One region of the Pseudoxanthomonas sp. OG2 genome, then DNA from elsewhere that is predicted to be linked to it. Evidence: riboswitches for the same ligand, from Rfam matches in the RefSeq annotation. Region 1 holds a riboswitch; each other region holds the start of a gene.

Region 1 (3,270 bases):
CGCGCGGGTATCGGCGAAGGACGGATGGCGGCCACGTTCCTCGGCCAGCTCGCACGAGGTTTCCAGCGCGTGAAAGTAGATGGTCTCGGCGATCTTCTGCGACAGCGCACGCGCCTCGGCGCTGTCGAACGCCAACCGCTTGCGGAAGAACACGTCCTGCAGGCCCATGCAGCCCAGGCCGACCGGGCGCCAGCGCAGGTTGCCGCGGCGCGCCGATTCGATCGGGTAGAAGTTCAGATCAATCACCCGATCCAGCTGGCGCACCGCCAGCCGCACGGTTTCGGCCAGGCGTTCGAAATCGAAGTCGCCGTACTCGTCGAAATGGCGGGCGAGGTTGATCGAGCCCAGGTTGCAGACCGCGGTTTCCTCGGCCGAGGTGATCTCCAGGATCTCGGTGCACAGGTTGGACAGGTGGATGACGTTGTTCGCGCGCAGGGTCTGGTTGCTGGCGCGGTTGCACTTGTCCTTGAAGGTCATCCAGCCGTTGCCGGTCTCGGCCAGCGTGCGCATCATCCGCGCATACAGCTTGCGCGCCGGCACCGCCTTGGCGGCCTTGCCCTGGGTCTCGGCCTGCAGGTAGGCCTGCTCGAACGCCTCGCCGTACAGATCGGTCAGCTCCGGCACCACGCGCGGATCGAACAGCGACCATTCCTGGTCGGCCTCCACCCGCTTCATGAACAGATCCGGCACCCAGTTGGCCAGGTTGAGGTTGTGGGTACGGCGCGATTCGTCGCCGGTGTTGTCGCGCAGTTCCAGGAAATCCTCGACGTCGGCGTGCCAGGTTTCCAGGTACACGCAGGCCGCGCCCTTGCGCTTGCCGCCCTGGTTGACCGCCGCGACCGAGGAGTCCAGCGTCTTCAGCCACGGCACGATGCCGTTGGAATGGCCGTTGGTCGACTTGATCAGCGAACCGCGCGAACGCACCCGCGTGTAGCTGACGCCGATGCCGCCGCTGAACTTGGACAGCTGGGCGATATCGCCGTACTTCTGGTAGATCGATTCCAGCGAATCCTGCGGCGAATCCAGCAGGAAGCACGAGGACAGCTGTTCGTGGGTGGTGCCGGAGTTGAACAGGGTCGGCGAGCTGGGCAGGTAGTCCAGGTTGCCCATCCGGCGGTACAGCGCCAGCGCTTCGGACACGTCCTCGCTGAGCGCGCAGGCGATGCGCAGGAAGAACTGCTGCGGGGTCTCGATGACCTTGCGGGTGTGCGGATGGCGCAGCAGGTAGCGGTCGTACAGGGTGCGCAGGCCGAAGTAATCGAAATGCAGATCCAGCGAGGCGTCCAGCGCGTCGTTGAGCTTGCGCGCGTTGGTCTGCACGAAGTTCAGCAGGCGATCGTTGATGAGTCCCACCTCGTGGCCGCGCGTCACCGACTGCGAGAACGCGTGGATTTCCTGCCCGGTCACTTCCTTGGCGATGTAGCTGGCCAGCAGGCGCGCGGCCAGCCGGCTGTATTCGGGTTCCTCGGCGGTCAGCAGCGCGGCGGTGCGGATGGACAGTTCGTCCAGTTCGCGCGTGCTGGCGCCGTCGTACAGGCCGGAGATGGTGCGGGTGGCCACGCGCATCGGATCGATGGCGTGCAGGCCCTCGCAGCTGCGCTGCACCGCGCGGACGATCTTGTTCAGATCCACCGGCTCGCGGCTGCCGTTGCGCTTGGTCACGCTCATCGCGGTGGCGGTGGGCGGCGAGGTCAACAGGAATGCGTCCTTCTGGGGCGGGGAGACGTCGGTTTCGGCGACGGCGGTATCGGTCGGGGTCACGGGGCTTCCTCCATGCGTGATGCACGCGGCGACCTGTCCCTCGCAGGCAGCGGAAGGCCGGATGAAGCATCAGGGTGGGGAAGCGGCGTCGCAGGGACCGCGACCGTGGAAACGGATGGCCGGCCTGCTTCACCAGCCATCTCCCCCCGGAGATTCCGCGGCCGGCACCGCGCGGTGTGCAACGCGCGGCTGTCGGCAGGTCTTCGGACTCGTGGACGCGGAAGCCGTGCTTCCTCCTAGCCCGTCGCTTCCCAAGGCGAGGCGCCTCAGTGCCAATGACGGGTTCGTTTCCACCTACCGCTGCGGGGCAGCGCCGGCATTCGACCGGCTTCCCTTTTCATCCCCCGGCTTGCGGCCGGAGGAACCGACGGCCACAAGATAGTGGGGGCATATGGGGGCGTCAACACCAAATATGGTGCCGACGCTGTTGTGAAACCCAACACCTTGCAGTGGCGGGCGTTCCACGCGATGACTACTTCACGAAGCGGATCGCCGCCAGCGCTTCGTGCAGGCGCGCCTGCGCGACGGCCCCGTCGAACGGCGGCGTGCGCGGCGGGTCGTAGACCTCCGGACGGGTGCCGACCACCAGCAGGTCGATGGCGTAGCAGCGTTGCTGGCGCACCGCGCGGTAGGCGTCCACGGTCAGGTAGTGGCTCATCGCCGCGTCGCTGGCGCGGAAATGCCGGAACGGCTGGCCATCGATGCGGACTTCGTCGCGCGGCGTGGGCAGCGCCGAATCGGAAACCTCCAGGCAGCGGGCCACGCTGTCCGCGTCATCGCTGACGCCCACGCGCAGTTCCGCCGCCGTCACCTCGTTGGAGCCGTCCAGCACCAGCGCGGCCACCGCCTTGCCGCGGCTGTCGGTCTGGGCGAAGGCCTTCCAGTCATCGGTGGCCAGATAGCTGCGGCGGAAGTCGCGGCGCAGGGTGAAACCCGGCCACGGCAGGATCGCCACGCCCAGCGCTTCGTCCACGAACTGCGCCTGCAAGGCGATGCGCGAGGCCTGCGCATCGGACACCGGCGGCGGAGCCGTTGCGGTCGCGACCGCGCGCGTGGCGGACGTGGCGTTGGCGGTATCGACGGGATGTTCCGATTGGCAGGCCGACAACAGGCTCAGCAGACAGACCGCACCCAGGCGTTGATTCATCGATCTTCCTTTCTCGTTCGCGTCAGCGCGGGCGAGTCTGGCAAAGCGAGGATGAACGTACCCAAGGCACCGCCGCGAACGGTTCAGGCTCGCGACTTCAGCAATGTGGAGACCAATTAACGCCGGCCAATCACCCGGCGCGATCAGCGCGAATGCGGATCACGCATCGCGCGGCGTACGCGAATCGTCGCTGTCGGGTTTCGGCGCAACCCATTGCGCGGCCAGGATGCCGGCTTCGTACAGCAGGCACATCGGAATCGCCAGCATCAGCTGGGAGACCACGTCCGGCGGCGTGATCACCGCGGCCAGGATGAAGATGCCGACCACCGCGTAGCCACGCCCCTGGCGCAACTGCTGCGGCG
Region 2 (3,270 bases), 2.2 Mb from region 1:
CCGCCACCGTCGCATCCAACGGCGCCGCCGAAGCCAATGCCTGGCCGCTGTTCTATCGCGAACCGCGCGTACTGTCCTCGGTCGAACACGCCCAGTGGCGGGTGCGCCCGACCGGCGTCGGCTTCGCCGCCGCCAGCAATTCCGTACCAGTGGTGATCGGCGAGTTCGCCGCCGCCGCGCGCAACTATCCGCTGGTGTTCGCCGGCCCGGACAACACCCCGCTGGCGGTGCTGGGCGTGGAAGCCGGACGCAACCGCTTCGTCAACGGCGACACCTGGAGCGACGGCGCGTACGTGCCGGCCTACGTGCGCCGCTATCCGTTCGTGTTCGTGCAGACCCGGGATCCGGAAGGCTACGTGCTGGCCATCGATGCCGGCTCCGACGCGGTGATCCCGTCGGGCGAGGAGGGCAATCCGCTGTTCGAGAACGGCGAGCCGAGCGAGCTGACCAGGCAGGCGCTGCAGTTCTGCGACACCTTCACCCGCGAGGACCAGGCCACCCGTACCTTTGCCGCCGCGCTGGCCGAGCAGGGGCTGCTGATCGAACGCAGCGCCAACATCGCCTTCGCGGATGGGCGCCGCAGCAGCGTCGATGGCTTCCAGGTGGTCGATGGCGAAAAATTCGCCGCGCTGCCGGACGCGGTGATCGTCGACTGGCATCGCAAGGGCTGGCTGGCGCTGGTGCACTTCCACCTGGCGTCGCTGGGCCGCTTCAACGACCTGCTGGCCCCCTGATTGAAACCCCACTTCCGTCAACCGGACGACGACAACATTCCCATGTGCAAGAATTCCTCCAACACACTCCGTTTCCTCACTCTCGCCGTGACGCTCACTGCGGCCAATGGCGTCTGCGCGCAGGCGGCTGGCGGCGCGACCGGCTCGCTCGAAGGCCCGGTCGTCGCCGGTGTCTGCTACCTCAGCCGCGAAGCGGTGTTCTCCAACGCGGCCGCCGGCAAGGACGCGGGCGTGCAGTTGCAGAAACTGGTGACCGACGCCCAGGCCGAGATCGAACGCGACAAGAGCCGCGCTGAGGCGGAACTGATCCGCGTGGGCGTGCGCGGCAACATTTCCGCTGACAAGTTCACCCCCGAGCAGAGCAAGGCGGTGCAGGAAGCGCAGGCCGTGCAGCAGCGCGCCAGCCAGCGCTCGCGCGAGATCGAGGCGACCCGCGCGTCGGTGCTGGAACGGATCTCCACCGCCGCCCAGCCGCTCATCGCCGAGGCCTACCAGCGCCACGGCTGCGGCGTGCTGCTGGATCGCGGCATGGTGCTGGCCGGCAACATGAGCCACGATCTGACCGCCGACGTGGTCAAGGCGCTGGATGCGCGGGTCAAGTCGATCCCGGTCACGCTGCAACGCGAGTCCGCGACGCCCGCACCGGGCAAGCGCTGAGCCGCGACGCGCGGCCGCTCCGGCGCACGCCACGGCGCCGGGGCCACACTGCTATCAACTGCTATACTCGCGCCGCCTGAGGTGACCGCCGGCCTGGCCGGTGGTTGAAACGGGAATCCGGTGCGCCGGATCGTGTTCGCACGATCGGCAATTCCGGAGCTGCCCCCGCAACGGTAGGCGAGACAAGGTACCGCAACAGCCACTGTGCTTGATGCATGGGAAGGCGCGGACCGGAAGCACGGATCTTTCCCGGCTTCACTCGCGAGCCCGGAGACCGGCCTTTGAGCGGCGTGACATGCGGTGGGCGATGTCATGGAGGCCGGCTCGTTCCCGGTCGCCATACCACTCTCTTTCCGCCTGTCCTTTTCCATCGCTTCCGCGCGGGCAGGCGCGGTCAAGGAGTGTGTCAGTGCATCCGCAGTCGTCGTTCCACCGCCAGATCCTGGCGGTTTCGTTGTTGCCTTCCCTTTGCTTCACCGCCCCGGCCTTCGCCGAAGCGCCGGCCACCGATCTGGATGGCGTGATCGTCACCGCGACGCGTACCGCGCGGACCCAGGATCAGACCCTGGCCGCGGTCACCGTGATCGATCGCGAGGAGATCGAGCGCCTGCAGCCGGCCTCGCTGCCGGATCTGCTGACTGGCCGCGCGGGCCTGTCGCTGGCCAACAACGGCGGTCCGGGCAAGTCCACGTCGCTGTTCCTGCGCGGCACCGAATCCGATCACGTGCTGGTGCTGGTCGACGGCATCAAGCTGGGGTCGGCCACCAGTGGCGGCGCATCGCTGCAGGACATTCCCGTCGAGCAGATCGAGCGCATCGAAATCGTGCGCGGGCCATTCTCCAGCCTGTACGGTTCCGAGGCGCTGGGCGGCGTGATCCAGATCTTCACCCGCCGGCCGCAGGGGCCGTTCCAGCCCAACTTCAGCGCCAGCATCGGCAGCGAAAGGACCCGACGCGCCTCCGCCGGCATCGGCGGGCGCAGCGGCGATGCCGAGCGGGGCGGCTGGTATGCAATCCAGGCCGCGCACCAGGACACCGACGGCATCAACGCCTATCGCGGCCGGCGCAACTTCGATCCGGATCGCGATGGCTACCGCAACGCCTCGCTGACCGTGCAGGGCGGCTATCGCTTCGACGAGCATTGGGACGCGGAACTGCGGTTGTTCCGCGCCGAAGGCCGCAACGAATACGACGGCAGCCTCAACAACGAGGCCGATACGGTCCAGCAGGTGGTTGGCGGGCGCGTGCGCTACGCGGCCAATGATCGGCTGCGCATCACCGCCAGCGCCGGCGCCAGCGCGGATCTGAGCGAGAACTTCCTCGATGGCGCGTATTCCTCCCACTTCGACACCCGCCGCAAGCTGGGTTCGCTGCAGGCCGACCTGGGGGGCGGCGCGGGCTTGTTGACCCTGGGCTACGACTGGTCCGGCGACGAGGTGGACAGCAATACCCGTTACGCGCGCGATCGCCGGATCAATCGCGGCGTGTTCGGCCAATGGCAGCAGGAATTCGGCCGGCAGTCGTTGCAGGCCAGTGCGCGTCGCGACGACGACAGCCAGTTCGGCGGCGAGACCACGGGCAGCCTGCAATGGGGTTGGGACTTCACCGAACAGCTGCGCCTGGGTGCCAGCTACGGAACCGGCTTCAAGGCGCCCACCTTCAACGAACTCTACTTCCCGGGCTACGGCAATCCGGAACTGGGTCCGGAAACCTCGCGCAGCGTCGAGCTGAGCCTGCGTGGCGATCACGGGCGTGCGCGTTGGGCGCTGCATGCCTACGAGACGCGCATCGACGACATGATCGCGTTCGATGCCTCGCTGGGAGACTCCGGCGGCCCCAACAACATTGATCGCGCCCGCATCCGCGGCATCGAGGCCGAA
Region 3 (3,270 bases), 590 kb from region 1:
GCGGCGATTTCCAATCCACCGACACGACGCAGCGCCTCGCGCGCGGGCTGCGGGTGCGCGGCGATGTGCGGACGGTGCAATGCAAGCGCGTCCGCGATCACCCGTTGCTTGTGCGCAATCCGATCGCCCTGCAATCCGGTACCCGCGCCGACCAGTTCCTCCAGCGGCAGGTCCGCCAGCGCGCAGGCCAACGCGCTGGCCGCGGTGGTGTTGCCGATGCCCATTTCGCCGAACACGAACAGATCGGCGTCGCCGGCCGCTTCCACCGCGCGCCTGCCCGCCGCCAGCGCATGCGCGAGTTCATCCTCGCCCATCGCCGCTTCCACGCTGAAGTCGCGGGTGCCCAGGCAGGGCTTGTCGGCGTGCACGCCGGCGATGGGCTGGCTGCCGCGGGTGCCGGCATCCACCAGCCGCAGCGGCAGACCGAGTTCGCGCGCCAGCACCGAGATCGCGGCGCCGCCGTGGGCGAAGTTGTGCAGCATCTGCACCGTCACCTCGGACGGAAACGCCGACACGCCCTGGGCGACCACGCCGTGATCGCCGGCGAACACGATCACCGGCACCCGTGCCAGCGTCGGACGATCGGCGCGTTGCAGCGCCGCCAGTTCCACCGCCAGGGTCTCGATGCGGCCCAGCGAGCCCTGCGGCTTGGTCAGCTGATCCTGGCGCGCGCGCGCGCGTTCGGCGTGTTCGGGGGAAGGTTGCCGGCAATCGGCGAGGATCCAGTCGGAAGACACGAGGCGATTTCTTGCGGCGAGGGAACCGGGATTCTACGGGAGGCCTCGCGCCCATCCCCGTCCGCCCCGATGCATGCCTTGTCTTGCCCGCTTTCCATCGATGCGCGCTGCCGCCCGGGCGCGGCCCGCCCATCCACAGGCTCGGCATCCGCCAGACCGGTATCTGGTAGGATCGCCGCGCTTTCTGGTGACCCGCGGACGATTCCGCCCCGGGTTGAAACGGGAAGCCGGTGAACCCGCGCACGCCATCCCGGCGCTGCGGGTGATTCCGGCGCTGCCCCCGCAACGGTAAGCGAGCCAGGACAGGGCATACGCCACTGTGCATCCGCACGGGAAGGCGCCCTGGCCGGCGATGGTGCCGCCATCGCGCTCGCAAGCCCGGAGACCGGCCCGAAAGACGACTGGTTGCGACGCGGCGGGCGTTGCGGCGGCGAGCGCCGTGCGTACGGCCGTTTCCGCTGTCTTCCCGTTCCCGCGTTGCCGCCTCCCCTCGTTATGCCGCGCGGGAGCGCGCGGCGCATGGAGCCGATTGCAATGCCACCTATCCGTACCCTGTCCCTGGCCGTCACCCTGGCGCTGCCGGGCCTGGCGCTCGCCCAGGACGCCGCCACCGAACTGGACGAAGTCGTCGTCACCAGCACCCGCACCGCGATCGCGCTGGAAGACAGCCTGGCGCCGGCGCAGGTCATCGATCGCGCCGACATCGAGCGCAGCCAGGCGACCTCGCTGCAGGATCTGCTGCGCGGCCGCGCCGGCATCAACCTGACCAATGCTGGTGGCCCGGGCAAGCAGACCTCGCTGTTCCTGCGCGGCACCAACTCCAGCCACACCCTGGTGCTGATCGACGGCGTGCGGGTGAACTCGGCCGACTTCGCCGCCGCCGCCATCCCGGATCTGCCGCTGGCGCAGATCGATCGCATCGAGATCGTGCGCGGCCCGAACTCCAGCCTGTACGGCTCCGAGGCGATCGGCGGCGTGATCCAGATCTTCACCCGCCGCAACCAGGGCACCTACGCGCCGCACTTCCAGATTGGCGGCGGCAGCAACGGCCTGCGCCAGGCCAGCGCCGGTTTCGGTGGCGGCGGCGAACGCGGCTGGTTCGGTGCGGATGCTTCCTACCAGCGCACCGACGGCATCAATGCCTGCCGGGGTTCGGCCACGCTGTTCAAGGGCTGCTATGCGGACGAACCGGATCGCGACGGCTACCGCAACGTCTCGGCCAGCCTGCGCGGCGGCTACAAGCTGACCGACACGCTGACCGCCGAGGCCAGCGCGCTGCGCGCCGAAGGCGCGAACCGGTACGACGGCTACTACAACTACACCGAGAACGTGCAGCAGGTGTTGAATGGCAAGGTCCGCTACGTGCCGACCGACCGCTTCGCCCTGACCGTCAACGTCGGCCGCAGCGACAACGAGACCGACAACTACCGCAACGAAGTCGATCACGACAGCACCCACAACACCCACCGCAACACCGCCAGCGCGCAGGCCGACATCGGCCTGGGCCAGGATCAGTTGCTGACCGTCGGCGCGGATTGGTACATCGACCATCTCGACAGCACCACCGACTACGCCGCCGACAGCCGCCGCAACACCGCCGGCTTCGTCGAGTACCAGGGCAAGTTCGGCGCCCACCAGTTGCAGGCCAGCGTGCGCAACGACGACAACGAGCAATTCGGCAACCACACCACCGGCAACCTCGGCTGGGGCATGAGCTTCGGGCGCGGCTTCAAGCTCAGCGCAACCTACGGCACCGGTTTCAAGGCGCCGACCTTCAGCGATCTGTACGACCCGTGGAGCGGCAACCGCGACCTGGAGCCGGAGAAATCGAAGAGCCTCAATGTCGGTATCGCCCAGAACGGCGACGCCTGGCGCTGGGCGCTGGATCTGTACGAGACCCGCATCGATGATCTGATCACCTATGACGGCAGCAGTTTCGCGATGGTGCAGGTGGACGAGGCCCGCATCCGCGGCGCCGAGTTCACCGTCGACGTCACCCTGGCCGGCTGGGATCTCTCCGCCCAGCTCAGCCACACCGACCCGCGCAACCGCAGCGCCAGCAACAACGACAAGCTGCTGCCGCGCCGCGCGCGCAACACCGGTCGCATCGACGTGGATCGCGCGTTCGGCGACTTCCGCGTCGGCGCGACCGTCAATGGCGCAGGCTACCGCTACGACGAGCTGACCAATGCCACCCGCCTGGGCGGCTTCGCCACCGCCGACCTGCGGCTGGAATACGCGGTCACCCCGGAATGGACGTTGCTGGCCAAGGTCGACAACGTGTTCGACCGCGAATACGAAACCATCGCCTGGTACAACCAGCCCGGTCGCGAATACGGCCTGAGCCTGCGCTACCAGCCCAAGCGCTGATTGCGTGCATGAAAAAGCCCGGCAGACGCCGGGCTTTTTCTTTTTTGCCATCCCTCCCTTGTGGGAGCGACGTAAGTCGCGATACCGGAAAGCCGGAAACTCCGGAAAAGCTCGCGACTCACGTCGCTCCCACAGGGAGACATCCGGGTTACGGAGATTTATC

What was found. Region 1 has a riboswitch for cobalamin ahead of FHW78_RS09990 (ribonucleoside-diphosphate reductase subunit alpha). Riboswitches for the same ligand answer to the same signal wherever they lie in the genome.
Region 2: another riboswitch for cobalamin. It lies ahead of btuB (TonB-dependent vitamin B12 receptor); the one in region 1 lies ahead of FHW78_RS09990 (ribonucleoside-diphosphate reductase subunit alpha).
Region 3: another riboswitch for cobalamin. It lies ahead of btuB (TonB-dependent vitamin B12 receptor); the one in region 1 lies ahead of FHW78_RS09990 (ribonucleoside-diphosphate reductase subunit alpha).

Annotation. Positions count from the first base shown of each region.
Region 1 covers NZ_JACHYM010000001.1:2,181,255-2,184,524, reverse strand. The annotation lists gene FHW78_RS09990 (ribonucleoside-diphosphate reductase subunit alpha) at 1-1,668, opposite strand, end outside; cobalamin riboswitch at 1,938-2,145, opposite strand; gene FHW78_RS09985 (hypothetical protein) at 2,234-2,908, opposite strand; gene tatC (twin-arginine translocase subunit TatC) at 3,068-3,270, opposite strand, start outside.
Region 2 covers NZ_JACHYM010000001.1:593-3,862, forward strand. The annotation lists gene FHW78_RS00015 (SapC family protein) at 1-734, shown strand, start outside; gene FHW78_RS00020 (OmpH family outer membrane protein) at 777-1,391, shown strand; cobalamin riboswitch at 1,454-1,689, shown strand; gene btuB (TonB-dependent vitamin B12 receptor) at 1,699-3,270, shown strand, end outside.
Region 3 covers NZ_JACHYM010000001.1:2,772,233-2,775,502, reverse strand. The annotation lists gene cobT (nicotinate-nucleotide--dimethylbenzimidazole phosphoribosyltransferase) at 1-737, opposite strand, end outside; cobalamin riboswitch at 906-1,146, shown strand; gene btuB (TonB-dependent vitamin B12 receptor) at 1,272-3,107, shown strand.